2 linked regions of the Desulforapulum autotrophicum HRM2 genome follow. The protein of the gene in region 1 interacts with the protein of each later gene in a pairwise test. Links are inferred from orthologs where the notes say so. Each region holds a gene or a part of one and is shown on either strand. Other genes may lie near its edges.

What was found.
Region 2: the proteins of gyrB (region 1) and gyrA interact in binary tests that used the Escherichia coli proteins (3 or more experiments, as listed by UniProt). The link is inferred for Desulforapulum autotrophicum HRM2 from one-to-one orthologs.

Annotation. Positions count from the first base shown.
Region 1 is NC_012108.1:235-15,217, forward strand. Bases 552-3,608 are described here. They hold gyrB (DNA topoisomerase (ATP-hydrolyzing) subunit B), read left to right. Parts: upstream 552-895; coding sequence 896-3,322; downstream 3,323-3,608. Other genes in these bases: dnaN (DNA polymerase III subunit beta), read left to right, coding at 552-882; HRM2_RS00015 (tetratricopeptide repeat protein), read right to left, coding at 3,468-3,608. Also shown: more of dnaN, read left to right, coding at 1-551; more of HRM2_RS00015, read right to left, coding at 3,609-4,748; HRM2_RS00020 (energy transducer TonB), read right to left, coding at 4,756-5,442; HRM2_RS00025 (ExbD/TolR family protein), read right to left, coding at 5,439-5,864; HRM2_RS00030 (MotA/TolQ/ExbB proton channel family protein), read right to left, coding at 5,880-6,458; HRM2_RS00035 (MotA/TolQ/ExbB proton channel family protein), read right to left, coding at 6,497-7,933; HRM2_RS00040 (DUF3450 domain-containing protein), read right to left, coding at 7,945-8,718; 23S rRNA (adenine(2503)-C(2))-methyltransferase RlmN, read left to right, coding at 8,855-9,883; HRM2_RS00050 (aminotransferase class I/II-fold pyridoxal phosphate-dependent enzyme), read right to left, coding at 10,042-11,256; HRM2_RS00055 (hypothetical protein), read right to left, coding at 11,363-13,072; HRM2_RS00060 (DEAD/DEAH box helicase), read left to right, coding at 13,177-14,983. UniProt on the Escherichia coli protein: DNA gyrase negatively supercoils closed circular double-stranded DNA in an ATP-dependent manner to maintain chromosomes in an underwound state.
Region 2 is NC_012108.1:4,098,152-4,115,413, reverse strand. What follows is about bases 5,322-8,534. They hold gyrA (DNA gyrase subunit A), read left to right. Parts: upstream 5,322-5,721; coding sequence 5,722-8,334; downstream 8,335-8,534. Other genes in these bases: radC (RadC family protein), read left to right, coding at 8,246-8,534; HRM2_RS18060 (AI-2E family transporter), read left to right, coding at 5,322-5,728. Also shown: HRM2_RS18075 (replication-associated recombination protein A), read left to right, coding at 1-1,164; HRM2_RS18070 (NRDE family protein), read right to left, coding at 1,970-2,746; HRM2_RS18065 (thiolase family protein), read left to right, coding at 2,877-4,154; HRM2_RS27170 (hypothetical protein), read left to right, coding at 4,408-4,563; more of HRM2_RS18060, read left to right, coding at 4,568-5,321; more of radC, read left to right, coding at 8,535-9,085; HRM2_RS18045 (hypothetical protein), read left to right, coding at 9,078-9,335; HRM2_RS18040 (phosphoglycerate kinase), read left to right, coding at 9,372-10,547; HRM2_RS18035 (hypothetical protein), read left to right, coding at 10,565-11,632; HRM2_RS18030 (response regulator), read right to left, coding at 11,629-13,317; HRM2_RS18025 (CheR family methyltransferase), read right to left, coding at 13,343-14,179; HRM2_RS18020 (protein-glutamate methylesterase/protein-glutamine glutaminase), read right to left, coding at 14,193-15,293; HRM2_RS18015 (chemotaxis protein CheW), read right to left, coding at 15,294-15,743; HRM2_RS18010 (hybrid sensor histidine kinase/response regulator), read right to left, coding at 15,796-17,262. UniProt on the Escherichia coli protein: A type II topoisomerase that negatively supercoils closed circular double-stranded (ds) DNA in an ATP-dependent manner to maintain chromosomes in an underwound state.

The sequences.
Region 1 (14,983 bases):
CGGGAATATCCCGATGCCCAGGTTCCTCTGAATGAAATTGAAAACAGATGGGTTGAAATAGGAAAGGACAATATTCAGTATCACATTGTTTCATCTGATTATGAGAACTTTCCAGAAACACCCCTGATTGAGGATATCCCGTTTGTAGAAATAGATTCTGCAGCCTTTAAAAAAATGGTTGAAGTTTCAGCAATGATAGCAGGTTCTGCTGATGAAAAAAGAACCTATGTTCTTGGTGCCCTTTTTGAAAAGATCACTGACGAAACAGGAGAACGTCTGAGGATGGTTTCCACAGATTCAAGACGATTAAACTCCTTTGACGCATCCTATGAAGGTGAACTTGTCTTACCCGATGAAAATGTAATTATTCCTAAAAAAGGATTGTCAGAACTTGGCCGATTTCTGGACAGGGAAGGCAGCGTGAACATTGGTATTAAAGATGATCATCTGATTGTTCAAAAGCAGAATGAAACCCTGATGATCAAGCTTTTGGAAGGGGATTATCCCGATTACAGAAGAGTTCTCAACACCGATCAGATGACCCAGATTGAAATGAGCAGAAGCATGCTGCTCATGGTCATGAAAAGAATGTCTATTCTCTCATCTGAAGATTATAAGAGCGTAATGTTTAATTTTAATGAAAACGAGCTTGTCGTCACCATTACCAACCCTGAGATCGGTGAATCCAAGGAAAAAATAACCATGGGGTATGGGGGTGAAGCATTTGAAAGTGCATTTAACCCCCGATATTTCATAGATGCATTAAATTCTATCAATAGTGACACCGTTATTTTGAATGTAAAGGGAGCTAAACATCCCTGTATCATCAAAGGCCTGGATGATGATCAACTCGTTTGTGCAATAATGGCAATGTCCGTATAAATTGGGATAAACAATGAAAAACAACGACAATGTAAAAGATTATGGTGCAAACAATATAAAAATTCTTGAAGGTCTTGAAGCCGTCAGAAAAAGACCTTCCATGTATATTGGAAACGTGGGGATAGAAGGCCTGCATCACTTGGTTTATGAGGTGGTGGACAACAGTATTGACGAGGCCATGGCGGGTCACTGTGATAAAATAATCGTCATCATCCATCCAGATCAGAGCGTCAGTGTCGAGGACAACGGCCGTGGTATTCCCGTTGGCATGCATGAAACGGAACATATACCGGCAGCTGAAGTGGTCATGACAAAACTCCATGCCGGCGGTAAATTTGACAAGGATTCCTACAAGGTATCCGGGGGACTTCACGGGGTGGGAATCTCCGTTGTGAATGCCCTTTCCATTAATTTAGAGATGGAAGTGTTCAAGGACGGCAAGGTTTACTTCCAGCGGTATTCCAGGGGTGTCAAACAGACTGAACTTGAGATCACAGGTGATACGGATAAAAGCGGAACACGAATCCTGTTCAAACCTGATTTTGATATTATGAACGAAAATGAGTTTGAATACGAAAAGTTATCCCGGCGGATGAGGGAGCTTGCATTCCTGAACAAGGGGATTCGCATCATCATTGAGGATGAACTTTCCGCTGAAAAGGATGATTTTCACTATGAAGGCGGACTTCTATCGTTTGTTGAATATTTGAACCGTAATTTTACCGCCATGCATGAACCCATTCATATTGAAGGAGAAAAGAGTGATGTCAGCGTGGATGTCGCCATTCAGTACAACGACACATTCAAGGAAAAAATATATTCTTTTGCCAACAATATAAACACCATTGAGGGCGGAACCCATCTGTCTGGATTCAAGGGCGCACTTACCCGTACGCTGAACAATTATGCAAGCTCTGGAAATCTTCCAAAAAATATGCAGAATATCAAGATCGGTGGTGATGATGTAAGGGAAGGGCTTACGGCCATTGTCAGCGTCAAGGTAATGGATCCCCAGTTTGAAGGTCAGACAAAGACAAAGCTTGGCAATAGCGAGGTCAAGGGAATAGTAGAGTCCCTTATCAATGAACGCCTTGCCATGTTTCTTGAGGAAAATCCCAACACGGCTAAAAAAATAATCATGAAGGCCGTTGATGCGGCAAGGGCAAGGGATGCCGCCAAGAGGGCAAGGGAGCTTGCACGGAAAAAGGGCACCCTGCTTGATTCAACCCTTCCGGGAAAACTTGCCGAATGCCAGTACGCAGATCCCAAAGAGAGGGAACTCTTTCTTGTGGAGGGAGATTCAGCAGGCGGTAGTGCCAAGCAGGGAAGGGACAGACGGTTCCAGGCCATCCTTCCCCTGAAGGGAAAAATATTAAACGTTGAAAAGGCGCGGTTTGACAAAATTTTAAGAAGTGATGAGATTAAAAATGTCTTTACCGTTCTTGGTACAGGGGCTGGAAAAGAGGAGTATGATATAGAAAAGATCCGTTACCACAAGATCGTCATCATGACCGATGCCGATGTGGATGGGTCCCATATCAGAACCCTGCTGCTCACCTTTTTCTTTCGCCAGATGCCCGATCTGATCAGCAACGGATATCTGTATATTGCCCAGCCGCCTCTTTTTCGAATAGGTAAGGGTAAAAGCGGCATCTATCTCAAGGATGAGCCTGAGTACAGGGATTATCTTCTAAAAAGGATATGTGAACAAAAGGAAGTTCGCCTGGCAGACAGCGAAGAGCCCCTGCCAGAAGAGAGTCTCTTTGCCTTTTTAAAGGATTTGATCTCGTTCCACAATGCCGTTGACCGGCTCACCATGCGTGAAATGGATACAAAACTTTTAATGTTCCTGATCGGTGAGGGGGTAAAGGATAAATTCTTTCTTGAGGACCTTGAACGTATGACATCCCTCAAGGAGACCCTGACCGCCAAGGGATATATCATCCGTGATATCACATTTGACGAAGAAAGAAACCTGTATGAAATGGATATCCTTGGCAACGAGCATGACCGGGAAAAGGGTATAAAGCACAGCCTTGTCACGGTTGGCCGCAGCCTGATCGCCATGGGCGATTATACGATCATGCACAAGGTGCTAAACAAGATAGAATCCATGGACCTGCCGCCGTTCAATGTGTGTGCCAAATCTTCCAGTGACAAGGTGGTCTCTTTTGAAGACAGGACTGAATTTTTCAACTATATTATGGCTGAGGCCAAGAAAGGGATAGCCATCCAACGATACAAGGGTCTTGGTGAGATGAACCCGGATCAGCTGTGGGAAACCACAATGGATCCTGAAAAAAGGGTGATGCTCCAGGTCAATATTGAAGATGCGGAAAAAGCCGATGAAATTTTTACCCTGCTTATGGGTGAAGAGGTGGAGCCCCGGAGAAATTTTATTCAGACCAATGCCCTTGAGGTTTCGTCCCTGGATTTTTAATTAGTGTTTGAACGAAAACTCACCCATATGCGGCGTTGCTGCAAATTTCTGAAATCCTCACGTACTACAGTACGCTCCGGTTTCAGTTTTGCTCGCGCCTTGCATCTGGACAAGTTTTTATCCAAACACGTGTTTTAGGTGGGTATTATTTAAGGGATTTAATGGCCCGGGCTGCTGCTTTTTTCTGTTGTTTAAAGGTGGCTGCCCGGGCCATTGCTGTTCGGGCGGATTGAATCTTGCCAAGGTTCCATCGGCTATATCCCAGCATGAGCCAGGAATGTCCTGAATTATCCTTGGGTGCAAGGGTTTCAAACAGGGTTTCAGCTGCCTGGTATTGTTCCAGATAAAACAGCAGGTCTCCCTTGAGCATTTTTAATTTAATGGATATTTTTTCCGTTGTCAGCACCTGATCCAGAAGTTCAAGGGCCTTCTGATCAAGATTCATCTGTCTAAGTGCAATAACTGTGTTTTGTGTGACTGCCAATCTTTTTTCCGGGGTTGATATATCCTGGTAGTGTTCAACGGCTTTTGCGGGAATGCCCGCGGCCAGGTAAAGATCGGCCATCAGTTTTTTCTCATTGTCCGTCAAAGGGGTTAAAAAGCTGTACAGAGTCATTGCCACAATGGCGTTTTCCATCTTATTGTTATCCAGGCTGAACCGTGCAAGTCCCTTCCACCATTTGGGTTCAAGGGGATATTCCCTGGTTAAAAAAGTCACAAAATCAAGGGCTTTTTTATCCATGCCAAGTTCCATATATTGGTAAAGAAGGGCCTCCTGCCAGGTGGTTCTGGCGGTTCCATCCATATTTTGTGCAAGATATTCCATGTGTGGCAAGGCATTTTTTGGCTGTTCGAGTGCCAGGAAAATATGGACGGCAAGCTCGTGCCAACTGGGTTGGATCTCGCCGGTATGATTTTTTGTCAGACGATTGAAAACCGCCATGGCCTTTGGATATTGCCTGGCAGAGAAAAAGGCGTTGGCAGCATAGTATAGCAGAACAGCCCTTTTTTCCGTCTCAAGTTCGTACCCCCTGACAAAGCATTGACCGGCCCTGTTAAACTGTTCAAGGTCGTAACAGGCCTTTGCAAGGTTCAGCCATGCAGGTGAAAAATCACCACCGTTTTTAACACAGTCTTCGTAGTATCGGGTCGCCTCTTCTATATGGTTGGCTTCCATGGAATAATTGCCCAGGGTAAACAGCAGAAAAGGATGGATCTGTTTGTTTGTTTCTATTAACTTTTTTCTAAATGTTTCCAGAAGATCAATGGCCTGGGATCGTTTATCTGCCTGGGTCATATTCCGGGCTTTTTCCAGGGCAATGGCTGTGGAAAAGGGAATATCCGCCTGAATATTGTCTTTACCCAGGGTCAACTGTGGTTGAAGAAAGATAATAAAAACCAGCAACAATAACGTTCGTTTATCCATTGATCTTTTAATTTTCAAGTTCAAACCTTATGGTTGTTTCCACCCGGGTTTTAACGGCCACTCCTTCAACTGTTCCAGGGGTGAATTTCCACCTGGGAAGGGCATTGAGTACGCTTTGGTCAAATACATTTTTCGGTGATGAGTCAAGGATGGAAATATCTTCCACCTCCCCTTTTGGATTGACCAGAAAGCGGACCTTTACCCATCCTTCTATTCCCCTTCTTTTTGCCTGAAAAGGATAGACAGGGGGAATGTGAACCTTGGGTACAAGGGAATTATCTATATCAGCACCGGTATATATTCTGTCCATGACCTGGGGGGAAAATGCCACCTGTTCCATTGGAAAAACCGGGGCCTGGGGCGTTGTCGGTAAATTAGGGTTAACCTTAAAGTCAAGGGTGGGAAAATCATGGGCCACCCGTTGGGGTGCAGACCTGGGGGGCTGCTTAATGTTTTTTAGCGTATCTTTTTTTCCCTTGGATTCCGAGTCTGGCCGTTTTTTTTCCGGCTCTTTTTTAACTATTTCTGGATCAGGTTCCTTGAGTCTCACAATATTGACCTGACTGGTTATTCTTAATTCTTTTATGCCGGTCTGTTTTTCATGGTTTGTCATCAACGGCATAAGGCTGAAAAATACGAGGTTCAGCACAATGGATACAAGGGCTGCACCCAGCCACGGCCTCAAGTGTTTCACCTAATTTTTTCCGCCTTCATGCCTGCTGCGAGGCTCACCTCTTTGGCGCCTGCCAGGCGGCATTGATCCATGGCGGCGATGGCCGTCCCCGTATTTGAATTTTTGTCCGCCACAATAACCACACTTCCGTCCGGCTTTTCCCCAAGTGATCTTTCCACATTCAGGCGTAACGCCCTTATGTCGATCTCCCGGTTGTCCATATATATCTTATCCTGGGCCGTTATACCCACCAGAATAGTGACATTTTCTTTGGCAATGGCCGTTGATGCGGTGGGACGGTTGACTTCCACCCCGGTTTCCCTGACAAATGAGGTGGTCACTAAAAAAAATATCAACAGGATAAACACCATGTCTATCAGGGGTGCTATATCCAGGGTCAGGCTTTGTCTTTTTGCTTTTCTGGCTGCTGTGATGTTGATCATTGTGGTTTATTTCCGTTATACAAATCTTTGGAGGTATATGCCGGTTGATGCAATGACTCCTTTTAATTTTTCTGCACGCTTGACAAGGAACCCGTGCATGTAGAGCCCGGGAATGGCCACGAGGAGCCCTGTCTGGGTGGTCACCAGGGCTTCTGATATGCCGCCTGCCATGGCCCTGGCATTTCCCGTTCCAAAGGTTGATATGATATCAAAAGTCGCCATCATTCCTGTCACCGTTCCAAGGAGTCCGAGAAGGGGCGCCACGGCGGCCAGCACCCCGATCAGGGCAAGATGGCGTTCAAGGACGGTTATTATATCCATTACCGTTTCGTCAAGGATGTAAAGGTCCACGGAGGCCTTCCGGGTCCGGTTGTTCAAAAACTGGGTCACCAGAAGGGAGACCGCTCCCCGGTAAAGGTGAACGGGGGGGAGTTCATTGTTTTTGACAAATTCTCCTGCCATTTCCCTTGACATGTTTTTTCGATGGAGCCGATGGAAAAATAAGATGCGGTTAATGATTAAAGTCCACATGATAATTGAGACTGCCACCAGGGGAATCATGACGATGCTGCCAGTCCTGAGGTAGGCTTCCATGGCCCAGAAATGGTTTAAGACCTGGTTTAAAATCTGATTCAAAATTCACCGTTTCCAAGTATAAAAAAAGCATTGACCATGGCCACGCCCTTCTCTTCCATGGTGGCGATCATGGTTTCAACCCAACGGCTTAACAGGGTGTGGCACAGCATGATGGGGATGGCCACACACAGGCCCAGCATGGTGGTTACAAGGGCCTCTGATATACCGCCTGACATCATCCTTGGATCGCTGGTGCCGTAAAAGGTGATGGTGTGAAAAGTGTTTATCATGCCTGTGACCGTGCCAAGAAGTCCCATGAGCGGTGCAATGGCTGCCAACATGCCAAGGGTGGATAAAAAGCGTTCAAGTGGGGGGATTTCCCTGAGGATTGCCTCCTGGAGCGCATTTTCCATATCTGTCCTTGTTTTTGTTCTAAAATCCATGCCCGCGGAAAGTGCCCTGGCAAGGGGCTTTTTTCCATGGCGTGCCAGAAGCTGACTGCACCCTTCCCAGTCCTGTGCGGCTATTCTTTTTTTCAGGGTTGCCATGAACGGGGCTGCATTTAGATATTTCCTTGCCAGAAAAAATGTTTTTTCAAGGATGATCAGGACCGCCAGAACAGCCAGGGCAAGAATCGGCCATACAACGGGTCCTCCCTTGGGTATTTGCTCTAAAAGGCTCAACCGGTGGGTGAGTTGACGCATGGCATTGCCCTTGGAAATATCAATGGGAACAGCATCGGATTTGCCGTTCATATATTTTCCAATGGCCTTTTGCATGGCACTTGAAGGTTCCTTTGAAAGGGCAAACAATTGCTGGCTCTCATCTGAGAAGAGTAAAAAGCCAACGGTCTTGTCAATTCTGTAGGCTGCGGTAAAGTTGCCAAGGACCAGAATATCGGCCATGACCTCCTTTCCCATCTGGTCGATGATGGTTCCCTGCTGAATTCTCACCTGGCCTGAACCCAGGATTTCATCCATTAAAATATTCTTCATGGCCCGTATATCTTTCATGGCTGGAAATTTCGAAGTTTTTAACAGGGGGGTAATAGCAGCCTTTCTATCCTTGATAAGAGCGCTCTGGAGGCTCTGTCCGATCAGGGTGTCAATATCCTTTGCCGTGATCCTCACAAAGCCTGAAAGTTCCTTTACAACGGCATCCATTTCGGCAAGCCTTGTACCCATTTTTTCTTTGCTTGCCTTGAGGGCCTTGATCTTTTCCTTTAGCTGAATGTTTTTTTGATCCAGGGCCAGGTTTTTTTGTTTTTGCTGTTCAATTGCCCGGGTCAGACTTTTTTTATCCTGGAATATTTTCTGTCGGCTTTCGTTTGCCTCTTTTGCAGCTGTTTGACGTTCCAGATCGGCCTGATGCATCATTTTGTTCCGCTGTTCCTGGGCTTCAATGGCCGTGGCTCGCATGTCGTGGGTTTGCTGCTGTGCGGCAAAAGAGTGAACCGTAATCCCCATGGATAAAAACAGGATAATCAGTATCATTCCTGGATTTTTCACTGGGCCACCATCCTTCCCAGGGGCAGGGTCAGAAAATCCATGGCTCTACGTTTGGTGCCCATTTCAACGGCCTTTGCGATTTCACTGTTGTACGAGACAGGCAAGGGTTGCCATGACTCTTTTGCCCGGTCGTAAAAGCCGGTAAGGTTACCGTCCGGGGTAATACAGAACAACGAAACCCGGCCAAGGCGGAAGATATCTGCCAGTATTGTTTCACCCCCCAGGGAAACCTTTTCCTGGTACACCTCGACAGTGTTGCCATAGCTTGCCTCGACAAACAGGGTTTCCATGGTTTTTCTAAATTTTTCACTGACAGTGATTTCGCTTGATTGGACAAGCGTTTTAAGGGCTGCAATCCGGTTTTTCCTTTCGTCCAAGAGCATGGGAAAATTATTTTCCACAAGGGCATCAATCTCAACCACGGTTGCCTGTAAAAAAGGATCAAGGTCTGATGCGATTTCCTCAATATCTTTGAGGGAAGTTTCCAGGTCGCTGATGTTCACCTGAAGCTGGTTGATGGCATCCACAAGTTCGATCTCCTCGTTGGTGAGACTCTCAAATTCTGCTTCAAGGGAGGTGTACTCGGCAACAAGTTTTTTTTTGTCCTCAAACCAGCGGGCTTCGTTTTTTTGAGTTTCCTTGCGGATATCCACCCCTTTTTTTACTGAATCCATGGCTCGTTCTGCAAGGTTATCTGCAGAAAAAGCCCCCGTCGGCATGGAAAAAGCCATGAGTGCAATCAATATCAGTCGTGTTGAATGTTTAACCAAAATTTTTCCCCAATCCACTAATTTAAAGTTGCCACCAGCTATAGATTTACGATAAAAAAAATGCAAGAAAAATTTAGGTGGACCCTGGGATCTGTTTTTTTTTGCATGAATAGGTTTAGTGATTATTATATGTCCCATGAACTTACTTGAAATGACATTTAAAGAGGTATCCCAACTCTTGTACAATGGATTCGGCCGGGGGGATTACCATGCAGGGGCACTACTCCGGGAGGTAATAAAAAGGGGAAATCATAATTTTTCAACGGCCCCGGAGTTTGAGCGGTCACAGGGGATGTCCCTGGCCCTGGTATCCGATTACGAGTTGCCGGATTTTACCGTTGTGGATCAGATGGAAGAGGATAATACCGTAAAGTTTGTTACCCGTTTACACGACGGATGTTCCATTGAATCTGTGATTATTCCCATGAAGCAGTACAATACCCTGTGTGTTTCCACCCAGGCAGGATGTCGCATGGGTTGCAGGTTCTGTGAGACCGCACGATCGGGTTTCAAGAGAAATCTTCAGGTACATGAAATCACGGGTCAGCTCTTTTCCGCCAGGAACACCCTGGGAAAAAAAATCAGCAACATCGTGTTCATGGGTATGGGTGAACCCTTTGATAACTTTGACAACCTTGTGCGGTCCATTCGGGTTTTTAACGACCAGAAGGGTTTTGATGTGGCCTTCCGCCACATGACCGTCTCCACCTGTGGTCTTGTCCCCGGCATAAGGGCCCTTGCAGGACTTGGTCTCACCCAGCTGAGCCTTGCCGTTTCCGTCCATTCGGCCATTGATGAAGTAAGGTCCGTTCTCATGCCCGTCAACCGGCGATATCCCCTGAATGTGTTGAGGGCTGCCCTGGCGGATTACCCCCTTCACAAACGACGTTATATTCTGGTCGAGTATGTGTTGATAAAGGGGGTCAACGATTCCCAAGAGGCTGCCGCAGCCCTTGTGCAATACCTTGTCCCCCTTAAGGTAAGGGTAAATCTCATTGCCTATAACCCGGGCCGGGACCCGGATCCTGAGTTCCAGGGGGTGGATGATTGTTCCATGAACCAGTTTGCCAGCTGGCTTGAAGATTCCGGGTTGTTTGTCATCAAGCGCTGGAGCAAAGGTCAAAAACTCATGGCCGGTTGCGGCCAGCTTTCGACCCGGACTTAGGGACTCAGAAATAAATAATTCCTCAATCTTGCTTGTCTTTCAGCTCGTCTTAGGTGTTGCATCAAAGGGCACATATTTCAATATGCTCCCTTTGATACGCCTTGAATACGAGCTGAAATCCTGTACCATATTTGTGGAATTATTTACATCTGAGCCCCTTAAAAGATCCCCTCTTTTTCCATGTCCTGGATGGCTTTTCTCATCTGGCGGATGGCCTGGCGAAGACGTTCCTCGTTTTCCACAAGGGCCAGTCTTAAAAATCCCTCGCCCTCTTCACTGAACCCGACGCCCGGTGCCACGGCCACATTGGCCCGGTTCATCATCTCAATGGCAAACTGCATGGATCCCATTTTAGCGTAGGGTTCTGGGATCTTTACCCAGACAAACATGCCTGCACCTGGCGATTTTACTGGCCAGCCCATGCGTTCAAGGCCACTGCACAGGGTGTCCCGCCTTGACTGGTAGATTTCTACCTGCCGGGTTATGGTGTCGTCACAATCCCTCAGGGCGATGATACCGGCAATCTGTATGGCTGAAAAGATACCGTAATCAAAATATCCCTTTATTTTTGCAAGGGCGGCAATAATTTCAGCATTTCCCACGCAATATCCCATGCGCCATCCAGCCATGTTGTAGGATTTTGAAAAGGATCCAAATTCCACCCCCACATCTTTTGCTCCGGGCGCTTCAAGAAAGCTTGGGGCCTTATATCCGTCAAATGTGATCATTGAATAGGCAAAATCGTGGATGACCATGAACTTGAATCGTTTAGCAAGTACCACGATCTCCTTGAACAGATCCAGGCTGCCAAGTTCGCCCGTGGGGTTGTGGGGGTAGTTGATCATCAATACCTTGGGACCCGGATAAAAGGATTCGCAGATATTGACGATGCGTTTGAGAAAGGATTCTGCCGGTGCAATGGGAATTCTTACCACATTTGCTCCGGCAATGACGGCCGCATATATATGGATGGGGAACGCAGGTCCTGGCACCAGAACTGAATCCCCCGGCCCCAGAAGGGCGAGGCTCAAATGGGAAATACCCTCTTTGGATCCGATGGTGAAGATCGTTTCTGTCTGAGCATCAAGCCCGATGTCATAGTGGCGTTTATAGTAGAGGGCTATTTCCCGTTTAAGATTTTTCATACCCGAAGAGGCGGTTGGATAGCCGTGGGTCTTGGGATTCTGGGCCACTTCAACCAGTTTATCAACAACGGTCTCAGGGGTCGGGTCCATGGGGTTGCCCATGCCAAGATCGATGACATCGTCCCCGTTGCGTCTTTTTTCCATCTTCATGGCATTTATCATGCCAAAAAGATAGGGGGGAAGCTGCTCCATCCTGCTGGCAAAACGTATTATTTTATCTTCAGCCATCTCCATATCCTCCAAAATTGTGATCCAATAAAGGTCACAGGTTTATCTTAAATTGAAACCTTATTTTTTATCACATAATAATCCGGTTTGGGAGGAGAAAGTAATATTATCCTATAATGATGCCCAGGGTTTCCAGATACCGGGCAAAGAGCGCCTCTTTTTCCGGAAGAATTACCAGATGACGATCCCCGGCAGGCAGGCAAAGCCGGCCCATTTCTTTGTCGGTCAATATCTGCTTGCGGATATCCCCATGGCACTCGAGCAGGGTTGCCTTTCCCCTGTCCACAACTGCCGAGCTTCGTTCTTCAGCCTTTTCAAACAGTTTTTCAAGGTTTTTTCCCGGTTTTTCCTGGGTGATCTGAGTGATGAAGGCGTTAATGTCCTTTAATGTCTCCCCGGCTTTAAGGGCATTGAGCAGGGAGACAAGGGAGACCTGCCAGCGGCCGGCCTCTGTTTGATCTGCTATTTTATCAAGGTAGAGGCTGTGATCAGGCGTGGGGATTCCTTTGCCCGTATACAGGATATCCGTGTCATGAATTTCAAAATCCCGGGGATCCACGGCGTTGTAATCGGTTGAAAGTCCCAGCACATAGGCCCCCAGATCGTTGAGCCGGATCTGCATCAACCCGTCACACAGGCTCAGAAAAGGCTCATCATCTGCGCCCCAGCAGGATTGGAAATCAGGCCTGGCGTTGTCCGGATATTTATAAGAAACGTCCACAAGCCCCAGGGTGGCGCCATATTGAAACAGATAGATCAGCAGATATCGCAGCTGTAAAAGTGACCAGGTATCATTATAGTCCAGAAGGCCGTAATGGGGATCGCCAAAGTAGAGTTTCCAGTCGTAGTTGGTCATTTCAAAGGTTTGGGATTCTGAGCGCATGAACCGTTCCACCTCATCCACTGAAACCCATCTGCCGGGTTCAAGGCAGGTGAGCACCCCATTGATCACGGGCCGTCTGCGGACGGGTGAGGTCATGGTCCGTCCCTTGGCTGACCGTTGACCTTTGATGACCGTCACCTGGGAGAATTCATCAATGATTTTCGTCTTTTCCCATTTTTTCCAGATGGTTTGAATGCCCTTGGCCAGATCTTTTTTCAATGCCAGGGTACCGGCCCGGGTCAATTTGAGGAAATTTCCGTCAATGGCTGCAAGTCCTCCCCCCTGGAGCAGCAGGGGCCAGGCAAATGCCTGAATGGGATCAAGGTCCTCGGCATCATAAAAATCTCCTTCACACAGATGGGCTGAAATCTTTTTAACGGTTGCGGCGGTGGCACGGCCAGTCTTTGGGCTGACCCGGATTTGGTTTTCTTTGACCATGGTGAGCAATGCGTTCAGGTTCATGCAGGCGGCATGGGCGGTTTCTCTGACGGTCATTTCCGGGTCATCATCCAGGTCTTCATAATCGATCTTTTCAGGGGCGGGCCGTTTGATTTTTTTTTCCAGGATGGCCATCAGATCCGGGGGAATTTTTCCATTTATAAAAAACAGGTACATCAGGTGCATGCTCCCCCTGCCCCCTTTCGATTCCGTCTGGGGAAGCGCGCTGTATTTGGCAAAAAACGGCTTGCTTTTAAAACAGCCGCTCCAGTTGTAAACGGCCTCAGCCAGTGCATTCATGGCCATGGGATCCAAATAGGCAAGAATGGTGTCAATATCTTTAAAAACCGTTGATGCGATGTGGGCCGCCAGCTCAGCCTTGCGTGTGGGATTGTTTTTACTGATCTGGCTGGCCAGGGATTTGAGTTGATCCACCATGTAAGTGCCATTCAATGCCTGTTCCAGCGTCTTGTAATCTTCTTGAAATCGTGCCATTATTTTCTCTTTGCTATGGTGATGGTTGAAGCGCTGACAATGATTGCCGCCTAATAATCAGGTTTATGGATACCATGGAAAACAACGACCGGTAAATAAAATATATGGAAAAAAAGAACAATCCCGTTGCCAGGGCTTACCGGCAGCTTGACCCTGTCTTGAAAACAATGGTCCGGATTCTGGCAGTTCAGGTGTCTGAATTGACCCAGAAGCAAATGGGGGCTTGTTTGAATGCCCTGGGACTCAGAGATCAAGAGAATATGCCCTTTGTGCAGAAAAACCTTCAACCCCTTGTAAAGGCGCTTGAGCAGCAGAATCTTTTGATTAAAAAACCCAAGGGGATCACCTGCCCTGAATCCGTATGGGCAACAGCGGTTGAGGATGCCGTAACCACAGGTCAGTTCCAGCAAATAGCCTTGACTCTCCTGGACGCGATGCCGATTCAAAGATCACCCAACGGGTATTTTTTCCGGCGACTTGAAGATTTTTACAGGGCATTTCAAATGGCGGTTTATGGGGGGGATACCCGCTTTGACCTGGATGTGGTTCACCGTTCCGGCAATTTTTATTTTCCCATGGCGTTTCAGGAAAACCCGCCTGTCCAGGTTCTGTTTAACCGTCCGTTTCAGCCCCTGATTTTTGACTGTATGGCTCCGAAAACGAGATTAAAAATCATTGAATATATCCTGGAGTCGGCAGGACGAAATCTGGAACCCGTGGGGGATGCCCTGGAATATGGTGTGGCGCTTCTGTCAAAAACGCCCGGGCTGGAAACAAGCCATGGGATATTGACCTGGCTGTTGTTTAGGGGGGAGATCGCCCGCCTTCAGGCGATTTCTGGCCGGTTGAAAGCGTCCCCGTCTGTTTCAGCTTCAATGGGATGGGGCAAGGTGATCTGTGGCGACAATGACGGTGCCTTGACCTGTTTTAACGCTGCCCTGGCTGCCATAAAAAAAAATACCCGTAAAAGAAAGGTGTTTCTGACTGGGTATGAAGGGCTGTTTTTTCTGTTTGCCCTGTTGAAAAGTACAGCAGACGACGACCACCGGGCTGCCCTGGCCTGTATTGATATTGCCGACAAAGAGAAAAATCCCTGCCTGCCGGTGATGGTGGCCATGAAACCCATGTTCCAGGAGAAGCTCGGGCTTGTTGCCCCGGTGTATGATTCCCTTGACCACTGCATTGAACAGAACCATGCGGTTATCTCTTTTTTAAGTATCCTTGTCATGACCTGGACAGATAAAAAAAGAGCCAAATCCCATATATCAATCCTGGAGAGCGTCAGAGAACGAGCCTTTAGATCAGGCCTTCGATGGATAGAAGCTGAGGCAAGTGCACTGCTTGCGGAGTTGGGCGAAGAGGTTGAAATAAATGGTAAGCGGTCAGAAAAAATCCATCAAGCGTGTGGTACTAAAACCCTTGCTACACTGGTTAAACCCGTTTCCCTCTGGGAAAAAAATCTTAATTCACTGATTCATATAGGGGAAGCCCTTACCCAGAAACCAAAAGCTGAAGCAGACTACCGTGAATTGCGCCTTGTCTGGCTGATGCAGCACAGTGAAAAATACAATACCTGCCATATCACCCCCCGCCTTCAGAAACGCTCAAAGGACAACACCTGGACCAAGGGGAGACCCGTGGCTTTGAAAAAACTCTACGGGGCTTACCCAACCATGGAGGGGTTGACGGACCAGGACAGACAGGTGGCCAGTGCCATTGTTGAAGAATCCTTCAGAAGCGGTTACCGTTATGGTTACCGTAAGATCGACTATCGCTTTGATGGGGACAAGGCGTTGCCAGCCCTTGTGGGTCATCCCCTTATTTTTATTGGCGCTGCCCTTGAAAGCCCCGTGGAGCTTGTTATGGGAGCGCCTGAAGTCAGCTTTCGTATCCAGGATGGGATGATCAATG
Region 2 (17,262 bases), 4.1 Mb from region 1 along the record:
TGCGGGAAGACCACCCTTGCCGGTATTATTGCAAAAGAGACCAGCTCCCATTTTATGCAGCTCTCAGCCGTGCTCTCCGGGGTCAAGGATATACGGGCCGTTATTGAGACGGCCAAGGAGCAGCGCCGCATCCGGGGTCGAAGAACCCTTGTGTTTGTGGACGAGATCCACCGGTTCAACAAGGCCCAGCAGGATGCCTTTCTTCACCATGTGGAAACAGGGGCCATCGTCCTTGTGGGTGCCACAACGGAAAACCCCTCGTTTGAGGTGATCCCGGCCCTGGTCTCCCGGTGCCGGGTGATTACCCTTAATCGCCTGGGGGAACGGGACATCGTCACCATCCTTGAACGGGCCGCAACAGATCCGGTCCGGGGGCTTGGTTCCCTGGGGATTATTTTTTCTGCCGAGGCTTTGAACTATATTGCCGCCACTGCCGACGGTGATGTGCGGGCAGCCCTTGCCACCCTTGAAACCATCGGTGTCTATGCCTCGGCCAGGAAAGGGGCGGGCGGTAAAACCCCTTCTGCCATTACGCCGGAGGATGTGGCGGCTGCGGTTGAGAAAAAGGCCCTGCGTTATGACAAGTCCGGGGAAGAGCACTTCAATCTTATCTCTGCCTTTCACAAGAGTCTCCGGGGCAGTGACCCGGATGGTGCCATCTACTGGCTTGAACGAATGATGGCAGCAGGCGAGGATCCCCTTTATCTGATCCGCAGAATGGTCCGGTTTGCCACTGAGGATGTGGGGGTTGCAGACCCCGGCGCCCTTGGCGTTGCCCTGAACGCCCTGGAAGCCTACCGTTTCCTGGGATCTCCAGAAGGGGACGATGCCCTGTTCCAGGCTGCGGTTTATCTTGCAACGGCCCCCAAGAGCAACAGCGTTTACATGGCCCATAAACGGGTGAAAAAAAAGGTCGAAGAGACCGGTTCCCTGCCGGTTCCCCTCCATGTCAGAAACGCGCCAACCCGCCTGATGAAGGATATGGGGTATGGCCAGGGGTACCAGTATGCCCACGACCATGTGGGCGGGTACTTTCCCCAGGAATATCTTCCAGAAGGGCTCAGGCAAGAACGGTTCTATCTGCCCACGGACAGGGGATACGAGGCTGTTGTAAAGCAGCGCCTTGAGGCCTGGATAGCCCTTAAAAAAACGAAAAAATCTTAAATTTCTGACCCCTGGGGGTGAATTTTTTTATATGAAACACTCGCCAAAGTATTGTCAATGAAGGTGTTTCAAAATTCGTTGAGGCCGGAGCCATACCTCGCTCCGGCCGTGCCGGTTTATAAGAAACTCTTGTCGAAACATCATTGTGAAAGTCTCGACTTTAGAGCCCTCTTTGGTTACCCTGACTGGAACATTGTAAACCAAAGGGGTTGGGATTTTTGCCCTTCCAGGCGTTAAGAAGCGCAGGCTGTTTGAGGACTTTAGCCCGCAGTTCCTGCGCTTTAGTCTGGAAGGGCAAAAATCCCCCCGACGTTTACCGTTCCGGTCAGGGTAACCAAAGAGGGCGGAATGGTACTATCGCCTGCCCGGTATCATCGTGTTTCATGCTTCGTTGTGTCCGGCAGGACATGTGGGTTATATGAAACACTCGTCGGACCGGTAGACGGGAACGGGTATTACCCTCCGCTCATTCTCGCAGCCCGTCCTGGGCTGCTCCGAGGGAAACGGCAGCTCCATCAGCGTCCATGCTGACCGCTGCCGTTTAATCCGCTGCGGGCAATACCCGTTCCCGCCCACCTCTGGTGTCGAGTTTCTAAATTCGTTGTGGCCAGGGCAGATACCCTGTTCCTGCCGTGTCGGTTTTTATAAGAAACTCCTGTCGAAACATCATTGTGAAAGTCTCGACTTTAGAGCCCTCTTTGGTCGCCCTGACCGGAACATTGTAAACTAAAGGGGGCGAAATGGTACTATCGCCTGCTCTGTATCATCTTGTTTCATGCTTCGTTGTGCCTGCTATCCATGTGGGTTATTCTGGATTCTGATTCCAGGAAAAGCATTTCTGGGTGTATCGGTCCTTCTGGTTTTGATCAAAGGTTCGTTCACAAATGTCTATTTCCCCGGTCTGGGTGATGATGAGGATGGTTGAACATCGGGTTCCGTAGGTCGGGCTCTCAATGAAGATCGGTGCAAGCAGACGTTCCCACGCCATCCCCACCCCGGTATCTGGAAGTTCGTCGTCATGGGGCCGGGTTCTGTCTGCCAGCAGGGGGAAAAGCGCATCCGTGGTGATATCTCCGGTTTTATTCAGGCATTTTTCCAGGGCTTTTTTGCCCCTTGCCACCTTGGGCCATGGCGTGTTCATCAGATGGTTGCTTATCCCATAGAATCCGGGTAAAAGTCTGGTTGGGCTGCCCTTGATGTTGGAAAACCAGTAAAGAGAGTTCTGGTCCCCTGCAAGCAGATTGAATCCATTGAAACGCTGTGCCTGGGTTTTGAATCTGTTCAGGAACGTCGCCGGATCCAGGTTGGATTCAAGGAAATCTGTGACGATGCCTCCCCTTGACGGGGCATCCTGTCGCTGCAGCGATGGTTTTCTAAAATTTGTGATGGCTGCAAACCGGCCTTTTTTCGTGACCCCAAGCCATGTCCCGCCGGCCTTGATATCCTTTCCGGCAATGATCCCGGACCCCTTTGCCCAGCAATGCATGGGCAGGGTGGGCCGGTCCAGGAATTCATCCCGGTTGGCAGCGATGATGAGGCGTTTTCCGGGTGTTTTTTCATAGGCGGCAAGGATGAGGCACATGGTGTTAATTCCTTGTATTTGAAAATTGTATTTGTTATTAGTTATTGGCTGAACCATCCCGTTTGTACGAAGGTTATGGTGTCAGATATAGTTTAAAAACAGCATAAAATCAACGACCAGGAGATTAGACATGAAAGATGTAGTGATCGTAGGGGGTGTGCGAACACCCGTTGGTTCCTTTGGCGGTACGTTAAAGAGTGTGTCTGTTGTTGAACTTGGGGCGATTGTTATGAAGGCCCTGTTAAAACGTTCCGGGGTAAGGCCCGTGGCAGGGGAGAATTTTGGACCAGATTCCCTGGACGGCCAGGGCATGATTGACCTTGAAAAAAAGGGGTATGACTATGATGACTCACTTCAGCCCCTTATCATTGACGAAGTGATCATGGGAAATGTACTTCAGGCTGGTCAGGGCCAGAATACGGCCCGCCAGGCGATGATCGCTGCCGGGATTCCCCGCCAGACCACGGCCTTTACCGTGAACAAAATCTGCGGATCCGGTCTCAAGGCCATTGCCCTGGGGGCCCAGGCCATCATGTCGGGCGAAGCCGAAGTTGTCGTGGCCGGTGGTCAGGAGAGCATGAGCAATGCGCCCATGGCCCTTCCCAAGGCCCGCTGGGGCCACCGCATGGAACTTACCGGCAAGGGTGAGATCCTTGATCTCATGGTCTTTGATGGGCTTTACGAGATATTTTACGGCTACCACATGGGGCTGACCGCTGAAAACATCGCCGCGAAATACGGAATTTCCCGCCAGGAGCAGGATGACCTTGCGCTTCTGAGTCACAACCGGGCCCGTGCTGCCATCAAGAATGGCACCTTTGCCCAGGAGATTGTTCCTGTTCCCGTGATGGTGAAACGCCAGGAAACCCTTGTGGACACGGATGAGCGGCCCATGGAGACAAGTCTTGAAAAACTCGCCAAGCTCAGACCCGCCTTTAAAAAAGACGGCAGCGTTACCGCAGGCAACGCTTCCGGCATCAATGATGGTGCGGCAGCTGTGCTGCTCATGGACCGGGAAAAGGCCAATAGTATGGGGCTTGAAATTTATGCATCGGTAAAAGCCTTTGCCGCAGGCGGTGTTGATCCTGCCTACATGGGCCTTGGTCCTGTTCCTGCTGTCAGAAAACTCTTGAAACGAACCGCCATGACCATTGATGATATTGAAATGGTTGAGCTTAATGAAGCGTTTGCATCCCAGGCCATTGGTTGCATGCGGGAGCTTAAGCTTGATATTGAACGTCCCAATGAGCTTGGAAGTGGTATTTCCCTTGGCCACCCCATCGGGTGCACCGGTGCACGTCAGATGGTGACAGCCATTAATCAGATGAAGAGAAAAGGCTATGGCACAGGATTGATCTCCATGTGTATCGGCGGCGGCATGGGTATGGGCATGATCATTGAACGATAGAGGATTCAGGAATAAATAATCCATATATCTTGCTTGTCTTTCAGCTTGTATTCTGCGTTGCATCAAAGGGTGGATATTTCACTGCTCCCCGTGATGTGCCTTGAATACAAGCTGAAATCCTGTCCCAGATGGGTGGACTTATTTTATCTGCAGCCTTAACCGCTGGTTTTTTCTTTACTTGGGACTGTTCAAGTGGTAAAAAACAGGTTGATTTGTCAACTATGATCTATAAGAATATAAAAAGGCTTTTATTATGGACATTAGCAGAAAACTCAGCATCATGGTCTTCACGGCAGTGCCTGCCATCATCGGGGGCGGAATTGTCTACCATTTTTTCGGCAGCTTTACCCAGGTTATCATTTATGAGGCACTCCTTTTCATTGCAGCATTAGGGTGCCTGGGCCGATAGTTCCATGGAATCAAGGGAGACCGGTGATTCTTTAAACGCCAATGGCGGTCCCAGAGGGCAGACCACCTCGGAAAAGGCGGTTTTTTTCTTTTTTCTGGCGCTGTTCTCCGCCGCCATTATTCTGGTCTGCTGGCTGTTGTCCCCGTTTTTTGCCACCATTGTTATGGGGTTGGTGGTAATGGGTGCTTTTGCTCCGCTCAACAGACTTCTCCAGAGACGGCTCAAGCCAGGTCTGGCTTCCATGATCACCTGCCTGGTGATCTTTTTTGTAGTTCTGGTGCCGGTGCTCTTTTTTGTCGGAGTACTCTCCAAGGAGGCCTATGACCTTTATCAGATGGCAAAGAGTGCGGTGCTTGGTAATCAGGTTAAGCAGGTCCTTGAAAATACCCATGTCCTGGAGCGGGTGAACCACCTGCTGGCCACCATGGGGTTTGACCTTTCTTTTTCCTGGGAGGAGATGGTCAAGCCCGTTTCAGAACTTGGCCGTGTGGTGGGGCTCTATCTGTTTCAGCAGGCAAGCTTTGTCGCGTCCAATGTGTTTAAGATAATTTTTTACTTTTGTCTTATGCTCATTGTTGTTTTTTATCTCTTTATCGATGGGGCAAGGTTTGTCGATTATATCTATGACATCTCACCCCTTGCAGACGAGCACAATGAAAAGCTTTTCTGTAAATTCAAGGAGATGGCAGGGGCCGTGCTTGTGGGCAACGGGCTTGGCGGATTAATCCAGGGTGTTGTGGGTGGGGGCGCTTTTTTTATGCTGGGCCTTGCCTCTCCCTTTCTCTGGGGGGTCATCATGGGCTTTCTGGCTTTTCTGCCCATCCTTGGAATCGGGGTTGTGCTGATTCCAACGGGACTGATCCTCATGCTCAAAGAGCGAATGGCTGCCGGAATTTTTATTCTGGTTCTCTACGCCGTTCTCTCCTGGGGCATTGAATACGTTTTTAAACCAAAGGTCGTTGGGGACAGGGTAAAGATGCACCCCCTGGTGGTGTTTTTTTCAATCATCGGAGGGCTTGAAATTTACGGCATTCTGGGGATTATCTATGGCCCCCTGATAATAACGCTTTTCCTGACCCTGGCCGACATCTATTTTGCAAATTTCCAGGCCATTGTGGAACCTGACAGAGTTAAAGGGAATATTAAGAAGGATAGTTCATGCTAAATCAAGAAGAGATCACCAATACGATCAGCATCGAGACGGAGATGAAGAAATCCTACCTCGAGTACGCCATGAGCGTTATCATTGGAAGGGCGCTTCCCGATGTTCGGGACGGGTTGAAACCGGTTCACCGCCGTGTGCTGTTTGCCATGCGGGAGCTTAGAAACGACTGGAATAAACCCTATAAAAAGTCGGCTCGAATTGTCGGTGATGTCATTGGTAAGTACCACCCCCACGGTGATACGGCCGTGTATGACACCATGGTCCGCATGGCCCAGGACTTTTCTCTTCGCTACACCCTGGTGGACGGCCAGGGTAACTTCGGGTCCGTGGATGGTGATTCTCCGGCCGCCATGAGGTACACAGAGGTCAGGATGAAGAAGATCGCCCACCAGATGCTGGCCGATCTTGAAAAAGAGACCGTGGATTTCATTCCCAACTACGACGAAACCATGGCCGAGCCTTCGGTGCTTCCCACAAAATTTCCAGCCCTGCTGGTCAACGGATCTTCAGGCATTGCCGTGGGCATGACCACCAACATTCCTCCCCACAACATCGGTGAGGTGGTCCAGGGACTCATCGCTCTTCTGGAAAAACCCGACATCACCATCGAAGAACTCATGATCCATATCCCGGGGCCGGATTTTCCTACCTACGGAAAGATTTACGGTCGGAAGGGCATCCATGAGGCTTACACCACAGGGCGTGGCATCATAACGGTCCGGGCAAAGGTCGAGGTTGAGGTCAACTCCAAGACAAAGGCTGAAACCATTGTTGTGACCGAGCTTCCCTACCAGGTGAACAAGGCAAAGCTTGTGGAGAAGATCGCAGAACTCATGCGGGCAAAGGTGATCGAGGGTGCCTCCTATGTAAGGGATGAATCCGACCGCCAGGGCATGCGCATCGCCATTGGTCTCAAGCGGGACCAGTTTCCCGACGTGGTGATCAACCAGCTCTACAAACACACCAACATGCACACAAGCTTTGGTATCATCTTTCTGGCCGTTGTCAACAACCGCCCCGAGCTTTTTACCCTTAAGGAGCTTCTCGAGCAGTTTCTCAACCACAGGCGGTCGGTGATTATCCGGCGGACCCTGTTTGACCAGAAAAAGGCCATGGATCGGGCACACATCCTGGAGGGACTGATCAAGGCCCTGGACAATCTGGATGCGGTGGTGGCTCTGATCCGGGCGTCACAGTCGCCCGAAGAGGCCAAGGCTGGCCTTGTACAGAGCTTTGAACTGACCCAGATCCAGGCCCAGGCCATCCTTGAGATGCGCCTCCAGCGCCTCACAGGACTTGAGCGGGACAAAATCAACGAAGAGTATGCCCAGCTGCTCAAGGATCTTGCCTGGTACCAGGAGATACTGTCAAGTGACCAGGTGGTCAGGGATATCATCAAACAGGAGTTGACCGAGCTTAAAGACGAATACCAGGATGACCGCAGGACCCAGATTGTCGAGGCCACAGGTGAGATCAACATCGAGGATCTCATTGCTGAAGAGGATATGGTGGTAACGGTTACCCGAAGCGGCTACATCAAGCGCAACCCCATTACCCTCTATGCCAGCCAGCACCGGGGAGGCAAGGGCAAGACGGCCATGGGCACAAAGGATGAAGATTTTGTCGAACACCTCTTTGTGGCCTCCACACACCACACCTTTTTGTTCATCACCAACCTTGGCAAGGTCTACCAGTCCAAGGTGTACGAGCTTCCCATGGCTGGCCGGACAAGTCTTGGCAAGGCCATTGTCAACCTGTTGAACTTTGAACAGGGCGAGAAACTGGCAACGGTTCTCACCGTTCCCGAATTTGTGGAGGATCGTTACGTGGTCATGGCCACAAAGCTTGGCAGGGTCAAGAAAACCGACCTTATGGCCTACTCAAGACCCAGATCCGGTGGGCTCATCGGCATCAAATTGGCCGATGATGACGAACTCATTGCCGCAGGTATCACCGACGGGAAGACCGATATTTTCCTTGGCAGTGAGGGCGGCAAGGTGATCCGGTTTGACGAAAACGATGTCCGGACAACGGCCAGGGGCTCCATGGGGGTCAGGGGCATGCGCATTGATCCAGGGTCGTGTGTGGTGGGCATGGAGGTTCTTAACCACGGCCAGACCCTTCTCACCGTTACCGAGAACGGATATGGTAAGCGGACCCTGATCCAGGAGTACCGCTCCCAGACCCGGGGCGGCAAGGGTGTCTTTTCCATCCGGACATCCGAGCGCAACGGAAAGATGGTGGCGCTGCTTCTGGTGGAGGATGAGGATGAACTCATGCTCGTGACCGATGGGGGCAAGCTTATCAGAACCGGTATCCAGGATATTTCCGTCATCAGCCGCAACACCCAGGGGGTCAAGCTCATCAATTTGAGCCCCGGTGAGAAGCTCATTGGCGCTGCAAGGCTTCCGGAGGAGGAAGAGGAGGAAAAAGACGAATCTGAGGCATCGGAACAGTCAGAAGAGGGCCGTGTTGATCCCCATGAGGGTCCAGATGAATTCGATGCCGGGGAGAGCCATGAACCAGATTCCACCGAATCAGAGGACGACAAACCCGACGACAGCGGATCCTGGAAAGACGAATCCGAAGACGACGAATCCGAATAATGCCGGTTTAAATGGGGCCGGTCCGAATGGGGCCGGTCCGGGCAGGAATTCAAACACGGGGCATCGCAGTCGACTCAAACAGCGGTTCCTTGCCAATGGAATATCCGGTTTTCTTGACTATGAGGTGATTGAGCTTCTCCTGACCCTTAATACGCCGAGAAAAGACTGTAAACCCAGTGCAAAGGCCCTTCTGGATCGATTCAAGACGCTCCAGGGGGTGTTTGAGGCAAGTGTGGAGGAGCTCTGCCGGGTGAACGGAGTGGGGCCTTCAAATGTGCTGGGCATCAAACTCATCAAGGCGGTGTCGGATCGCTATCTTGAACAACGGATTCGGTCAAAGACGGTGTTGAAAAATTCCCATGACCTTTGCGCCTTTCTTGGACATGCCATTGGCCATCGACCCAGGGAGGTGTTTGTCGGTATCTTTCTGGATGCCAAAAACCGGGTGCTTGCCAGTGAGATTTTGTTCGAGGGCAGCCTCTCATCGTCTGCTGTTTATCCCAGGGAGGTCATTGCAAAGGCCCTGGAGCACAGGGCTGCGGCCCTTATTTTTGCCCACAACCATCCTTCGGGGGAGACCTCTCCGTCCCCTGAAGACCTTGCCATTACCCGGCGGCTTTTTTTTGCCCTGGCCCATGCCGGGATAACTGTTCACGAGCACCTGATTACCGGGGGGGAGCGTTTTTACAGTTTTGCCGACCAGGGGATTATTGCAGAGTTAAAAAGGGAGTTTGATATTCAGTATGGATAGGGACGAACCAAAAAGACCCGACTGCTTTGGAAATCTTGACAAGGTATTCCCCATGAGCCCCCGGGGATTGCGTGAAACACCCGATGACTGCATGTACCTTTGTCCCTTTAAGACCGCCTGTTTACGGTGTGCCATGGCAGGCACCCAGGGGGTTCCGGTCCATGAGGAGATCATTGAACGAAGTGAACAGGCAGGTATGATCGGTTTTTTTGAGCGGTGGTCAAGGAAAAAGCAGCTGGCCAAAAAATAAGAGACAACGGTTTCAGGAGGGTTTCAGGAGGGTTTCATGAAAACAGTACGCGAGATTGAGTTTAACTCAAAAACGGTTCTCGTACGGGTGGATTACAACCTGCCCATGGATGAAAACGGGAACATTGCCGATGATAACCGGATAAGGGCGACACTTCCCTTGGTTAATTATCTTGTGGACAAAGGGGCAAAGATTGTTCTTGCATCCCACATGGGCCGGCCCAAGGGAAAGCCCGCGGCCTCCCTCTCCCTTGCACCTGCGGCCAAAAGGCTGTCTGAACTTTTGGGTTTCGAGGTGGTGTTTGTCGACGACTGCATCGGTCCAAAGGTGAAAGAACGGGTCGACCAGCTTGAACCGGGTCAGATTATCCTCCTTGAAAATCTCAGGTTTTACAAGGGAGAGGAAGAAAATGATCCGGAATTTGCCCGATCCCTTGCCGAACTCTGCCAGGTTTATGTCAACGATGCCTTTGCCGTAAGCCATAGAACTGCCGCATCCATCGTTGCCATCACCCGGTTTGTTCGTGAAGCCTGTGCCGGGTTTTTGCTTGAAAAAGAGGTGAAATGCTTTCACGATTCCATTGAAAATCCTGTTCATCCCCTTGTGGCCATCATCGGGGGGGCCAAGGTGTCCAGCAAGCTTGGGGCCCTTGAAAATATGCTCAACCATGTGGATGCCCTTGTAATCGGGGGTGCCATGGCCAACACCTTTTTAAAGAGCCAGGGTAACGATGTCGGCGCTTCCATGGTAGAGGAGGATTTGGTTGAAACGGCTGCCCATATTGTTCAAGAGGCCAGGGATCGAAAAATTAACCTGATCCTGCCCGTGGATCTGGTGGTGGCCGACCGATTTGACGCCGATGCCCAGACCCGGGTTGTGGATGTCAAAGCTGTCCCCCAGGGCTGGATGGCCCTTGACATCGGACCTGAAACAGGAGCGATTTTTGCCCGGGCCATCCAGAGGGCTGCAACAATTGTCTGGAACGGCCCCATGGGGGTCTTTGAGATGAAGCCCTTTTGCAACGGGACGAAAATGGTGGCCGCTGCCGTGGCCGCTGCCGATGCTTTTTCCGTTGTGGGCGGCGGAGATACAGGCCTTGCGGTGAATCTGTGCGGGGTGGCCGATAAAATGAGTTATGTCTCCACCGGGGGCGGTGCTTTTCTGCATCTCATGGAGGGAAAGAAACTTCCCGGGGTCACGGCCCTGGACTAGGACTGAAAGGGAGGGGAATGTTCTGCTGCACAAGAAATCGGTTAAGCCGAAAAGATAAGCTCAGGCGGTCCTATTACGAGCTTCTGAGGGATGAAATGGATCAGTTTGTCCTGGGCTATGCCCTGGTTGATTCCTATGATAATTTTCTCCGTCAGAAGATTCCCTATCCCTTTGTTGAGACAAGGGAACTCAAACCCAGGGCCAGGATTCCATCGGTTGAGTTTGAACTCCAGAACTCTTTTTTGATTCTTTTTTCCGAGGCTTTTGTGGACGAAAGTCATAAAAAGTATATCCGTTACTTTGACGCCAACAAGACCACAAAGACCAATCTTTTGAAACACAGGGATTTTCCCGAGGGTGAGGAATATCACCGTAATCTCAAATTCATGGATACCGCTGGGTTCTTTGACTTCATGAAGACCCTGCTTCCGGTGGATTATGCCCTGTTGATCCAGCGGGATATACGGGCTGGAACCGTCGACCGCTATGCCTTGACCCACTTTCATGTCAGAATTGACTGGCCCATTGCCGATGCAGCCGAAGATCTGGCCCGGGACCTTCGATACATCTCCAAGGATCTTTATGAAAAGGGGGACAAGTACGCGGACAATATTCAAAAGAAGTTTTTCGAGTACTACGGCATGCCGGTGCTGGCAGGCGGTAGAAGAACGGCAGCCATTGTGGCGTCCCAGTATTTTCGAAAACTTGAGGGCATTACAACGGTTTATGTGGGCAGCAGCGAGTCAAGGGCCCTTCTGCGGATCGATGAAAACGGGATCTCAAAGTCCATTCTCATGCGGTTTACCCGGGCGGAGGTTGTTGAAATCGCAAAGTCTGCCGGTATCAATCAGGGTAGTTTTACCAAAAATTATGTGGTGGCCAGGGAGGGTAAGTGGCTGATATGCATCTTTAACGTGGTCTATGCCTATACCTCCCACGCCCTTACCTCTGAGGGGGGGCGCCTCAGGGAAGTCAAGTTTGATACCAACTGGCTGACCGTGTCCGAAGAGCAGATTCTTCCCAAACCAACGGTGTGGAAATATCCTCCCATTCCGTTCAAGATTATCTATTCTGGGCCGGCCTAGTTGATGACGGCCTGGATGGCTGTTTCAAGTTGTTCGTCCGTAAAGGGCTTGTGCATGAGTCTGTTGATTCCTGACTGGATGAGATAATCATCGTTGACACTGGCGTGGTGACTGCCTTTTTCCACCTCAATGAAGTCGCTTTGGGTGGTGATCATGATAATGGGCAGCTGTTGACGGGTGTATTTTCGCCGGATTTCCCTTGTCAGCTGGATACCGTTGATTTTCGGCATGTTCAGATCTGTGATGAAAATATCCGGTTTTAACGCTGAAATTGCCGCGATTGCCTTTTCCGGGAATTCAAACACCGTTGGGTGATGTCCGAATTTCAGGAGTTTGTTCTGGTATAGCTTGAGCATCATCCTTGAATCATCCACCACGTAAACTTCAAGGCCTCTCTTCCCGGTCCGGGCATCGTTCGCCTGAATTTTATCCTCCATGTCAGCGGCAAGGGCTTCCCTGTTTTTTGATCGCAAAAGGTCCATGAAGTGGTGCCGGGTGGCCGGGTCTGCCTTGTTTATGACATGGTCAGCGGCAAGCCGGACAAAGGACGCTTCGTCCAGGAGAAAGTTAAATATGCTGTCTGCCTCGGTATCAATAAGGGCTGCAACGGCATCACAGGCTGTTTTGTCCTCCTGGCGCACAATATTCTTTAGACCTGCCACAAGCACCTTGGAAAGGTTTTTGTCAACTGCCCTGGCAGCGCTCATCCTCACTGCTTCCACACTGTCTGAAAGGCCGCCTGTAAGGCAGATGGCCGATTTAACTGACGGGATTTTCGCAAGGGCTTCGTAAAGGGCCTGGCGGATGTTGGCGTCATTCGGCTGGACATTGATCATATCAAGCAGGGTGGGAAGGGCTGACGGATCACCGATGTACCCGAGGGTGGTCACCAGGTGGATCGTATGATCGACACCTGCATTGCGGGTTGCCATGGTCAGTGTGGGTACGGCCTTGTTACCAATGGCAATGAGCTGGTCAATGGCTGCATCCCTTGTGTCGGCATGGGGCGATTCAAGGAGGCGGGCCAGGCAGTCAAGGGCAAGTTGGTTCTGGATTCCGGCCAGGGCTTCGATGGCCACAAGTCTGGATTCATCGGTGTTTTCCGGGTCTGTTATGGTTGAAAAAAGGGTGTCAATTGCTGCTTTATTGCCCATTTCTGCCATGGCAAAAATGGCGGCATTCCTGATTGCAACGTCGGAATTCTTTTGGACCAGGGCAAGGTTCGGCAGGTATTGGTCAAGCCTCAGAGCACCCAGGGCCTTGGTTGCGGCGAGTAGAATTTCCCTGTCTTTTTCCTGGTCAAGTATCCGGGCAAGGTCGGGGGCTGCCTCCTTGAGCATCAGATCCCCTGCTGCCTGGACAAAGAAAAGGCGGCTTTTTTTATGCTCGTGGTTGATATATCTTATAACAAGGTCGGTTCTGCCGTAGGATTTGTCGAGGATGAGTTCGTAAAGTGCCTCGTTTACCCCGGGATTTGAAATTTGAATTTTCAGCAGGTGCTCAAGCAGGGGGAATGCAATGGCGTCGGGGGCTTTGCCAAGGGTAAACAGGGCTTTTTGCTGGATGGAAAAATCCATATCCTGGTCGGATGCAAATTGCAGCAAGGCCTTTGCCTTGATAATGTCCTGTTCGTTGATGCAGAAATGAAGCTCATCCATAAACTCTTTTGGATCAATACCGGCCATGGCATATTATTCCTTTAGCTTCAGGTTATCTGAACTGGTAAAAAACCGATTTCAGGTATCTGTGGGGGGTGAAAAGATCACATTCATTGGCAAGGGATTCGGTGGATCCGATGATCAGATATCCGTCGGGTTCAAGTACCCTGGCAATGTTGGCGTAAATTTTTTTGCGATCTTCCGGGGTAAAGTAGATCATGACATTTCGGCAGAGAATGATATCAAACTTACCAAGCCCGACAAAGGGTTTCATGAGGTTCATTTTCTTGAACTGGGCCATGAAGCGAATTTCGTCTTTGATCCGCCAACCGTCCTTGTCAGCGTTGAAAAACCGGGTGAGGCGATTTGGATCAAGCCCCCTGGCAATCTCAAACTTGTTGTACCAGCCATAGCTTGCCTGGGCCACTGCTGCATCGGAGATGTCTGTTCCAAGCATCCGGATGTTGTAATTGGCAGGTGTTATGCCGATTTCAATCAAGGCCATGGCAATGGAGTAAATCTCCTGGCCGGTGGAGCTTGCCGCACTCCAGAGGCGAAGGCTTGGTTTGAGAGCGGTCTTGGCCTTTGTTCTTTTGTCCATGAGATCGGGTATAATTTTGTACTGGAAAAGTTCAAACGGGGACTTGTCCCTGAAAAAGTAGGTTTCGTTGGTGGAGATTGCATTGATGATTTTTTCGTTTATTTCCCCCCTGTGATCAGCCTTGACTCTTTTGTGGAACTGCGTAAACGAGGTGCAGTCCAGGGCTTGTAAAAGGGGACTGAGCCTTGTCTCCATAAGGTACTCTTTTCCCCTGGATAGGGAAATTCCTGAGATTTCTAAAATATGCCGGGCAAGAACATCAAATTCCGGTGGGGTGATTTTGATCATTGGACCCTGCTGCTCATCTGATTATGGTTCGGGTTATCTCGTGGGCTATTTTATCCAGGGGGACGACAACGTCTGCCAATCCGGATTCAATGGGCTCCTTAGGCATTCCATAAACCGTACAGCTCTCCTTGTTCTGGGCAATAACAATGGCACCGTTTTTTTTCATGAGGCCAAGTCCCCGGGTTCCGTCGGAGCCCATCCCCGTCATGATCACAGCGGTGGCCCTTCCCACATAGTGCTCGGCAATGGATCGGAAAAGATAGTCCACCGAGGGTCTGCAGGAGTTTTCAGGCGGATCATCCGTTATTCTGATGTTTCTGCTCTTGCCGTCCGGTCCCGCGATAATCTTCATCTGCCGTCCACCCGGGGCGATGTAAACGGTGTTGGGCACAAGGGGATCACCGTTTGCGGCTTCCTTGACCGTAAGCCGGCACTTTGCATTCAAACTCTTTGCAAGGGACTGGGTAAACATCGGCGGCATATGCTGAACCACGAGGATGGGGACATTCAGGTCGGGCGAGAGCATGGGCATCATCCGGGCAAGGGCGTTTGGGCCCCCTGTGGAAATACCGATGCCTACAATTTCGGAAAGGGTTGCCCGGTTTCGTGCAAGGGGGGCCCGGGAGGATATTTCAGGGAAAACTGTTTTGGGCCGAGGCTGGACTGCACCTGGAGCCGGTCTTTTTCCTATCATACTTCGAAACTGCTGCTGGCGTCTGAATGCAGCAATGATCGGTGCCAGGGCCGCCCTTATCTTTACCATATTCTCGGCCATGGTTCCTGAGTCTGGCTTGCCGATAAAGTCAAAGGCCCCAAGCTCCAGGGCCTTGATCGTCATGTCACTTCCCCTGTGGGTGAGGGTGCTGAGCATAACAGCCACGGGCGCATCCGGGATGGCCTGAAGGGCCTCCAGCACCTCAATGCCACTCATTTCGGGCATTTCAATGTCCAGGGTAACAAGGCCCGGTTTGAGGGTTTTAATTTTGGACAGGGCAACTTTTCCGTTGTGGGCTGTACCCACAATCTCGACCCCTGGGATCTCCTTTAGTGCATCGCCGATGATTTTTCTGTATACAATGGTGTCATCTACCACAAGAATTCCTAGTCTTTCCATCTATTCCTTTAGTACTTCTTCTATATCAAGAATGCCGATCAGACTTGAATCCGTCTTGAGAACACCCTGGAAGTATTTTCCCTTGACGCCGTTTAAATTGGACGGAGATGGTTCGACTTTGTCCATGTCCACACTGACCACGTCGCTTATGGAATCAACCATCAGGCCGATGTGCTCTTCCTGGGAACGGACAATGATGTTGCGGTTGCCTGCACCATCTTCGATCTGGGAGAGACCCAGCTTTCTGCCAAGATCCAGGATGGTCACAATCCTTCCCCTCAGGTTGAGTACACCCACCACATAGTCTGCCGACTGGGGAACCGTTGTGACATCAAAGTGTTTGTTGATCTCCTGGATATTGAGGATATCAATGCCGCACAGGGCCTTTCCCACATAAAATGTGGCAAGTTCCATGTTGTGGGGTTTTACCGTGTTGTCTGCTTCTTTCATGTTGATTCACTCCTGGACTTCTGCCGATCCTGTACCCGATTCAAGGGGAGAGTTAAAGGGTTAGATAATTGCGTATCACCTTCATGAGATTTTCCCTGTCAAGCTTGATCTCATAGGTGTCTATGCCCACCTTTTCTCCCTTTGCAATGTGTGCGTCACTGGCAAGGGATGTCAGCGCAATAACGGTATAATGGGAGAATTCTGGATGGTTTTTGATCCGTTCAGTAAGTTCAAAACCGTCCATGTTGGGCATTTCCAGATCCGTCACGATGATGTCGATTTCATCCTTGTGCTTGTTCAGCAGATCCCAGGCGATGGCCCCGTCTTCAGCCGTAATTACCTTGTAGCCCTCTTCGTTCATGAACCCTCTGACCTGATTGCGAAAAAAGGCGGAGTCTTCTGCAAAGAGAATTACTTTCTGACCGCCCTTGGTCATTTCATCGGCGGCAGTCTGTTCTTCGACGAACCAGCCTGGATTCAGCTCTTTGACAATTCCGAATATGTCAACAAGGAGGGTGGTGTGGCCGTCAATGATCATGGAGCCGTTGATGCATTTCTGCTTGAGGGTGGAATCGTCAATATCGAGGAATACCTCCAGGGCATCCACGGGTGGGCAGACCATGAGCCCGATTTCACGATCCTTTACCTTGAAGACAATCACCTCCTGCTGATCCCTTTGGGGAAGACTTCCCACCTGGGTCACCTGGGAGAGTTCGTAAAGGGGAAGAGCCCCGCCCCGATACTGAATTACCTTTTTCCCGCCCACATGTTCAATGGCAGAAGAGGCAATTCTCTCAATTCTTTCCACAAGGTTCAATGGGGCTGCAAAATATTCTGTTTCAGCATTTCTGAACAAAAGCAGGGATGCCTTGTCCTGGGCCATGTTCTGGGCTGCACGGGCCTCCCTTGCCGCTTTGGCAACCCGTTCCGTCTCTGCCATTGTGGTCAGTTCTGCCATCTGGGCAAGGTTTGACACATCAAGGATAAGGGCGACCCTGCCGTCACCCATGATGGTGGCGCCGGCATAACCTGCGCACCGTTTCATGTGTCGGCCAAGGGGTTTTACAACGATCTCTTCTGAATCCTTGAGCTCGTCCACCACAAGTCCGTACTTGTAGGAACCTGCTGAAACAACGGCGATGTTGATGGCGCTTGCCGCATGGAACCGCCGATCAACTCCCTGCCGGTCAAGGGGGGGGGACGGGGTGTCCTTGGCCATGGGGAGACCTGATTCGTTAAGACGGGTGCCCCTTCTGTCGGAAATGGTGTTTCGCCGGTCCGGGCGTTCCGTCTTGTCCTGGGGATCGACGAAGGTTTTCTCAATGCCGAGAACCTTAGCCAGGTCCAGGAGGGGCAGAAGATTTCCCCTGAGGCGGACCACATCCGCGTCTCCTACTTTTTCTATCCTTTCCTTGACCTTGGCCGCAGGAATGCGTAGCAGTTCGTCGAGGTTGACCTGGGGAACGGCATATTTTTCCTTGCCCACTGAAATAATCTGGCTTGGAATGATGGCAAGAGT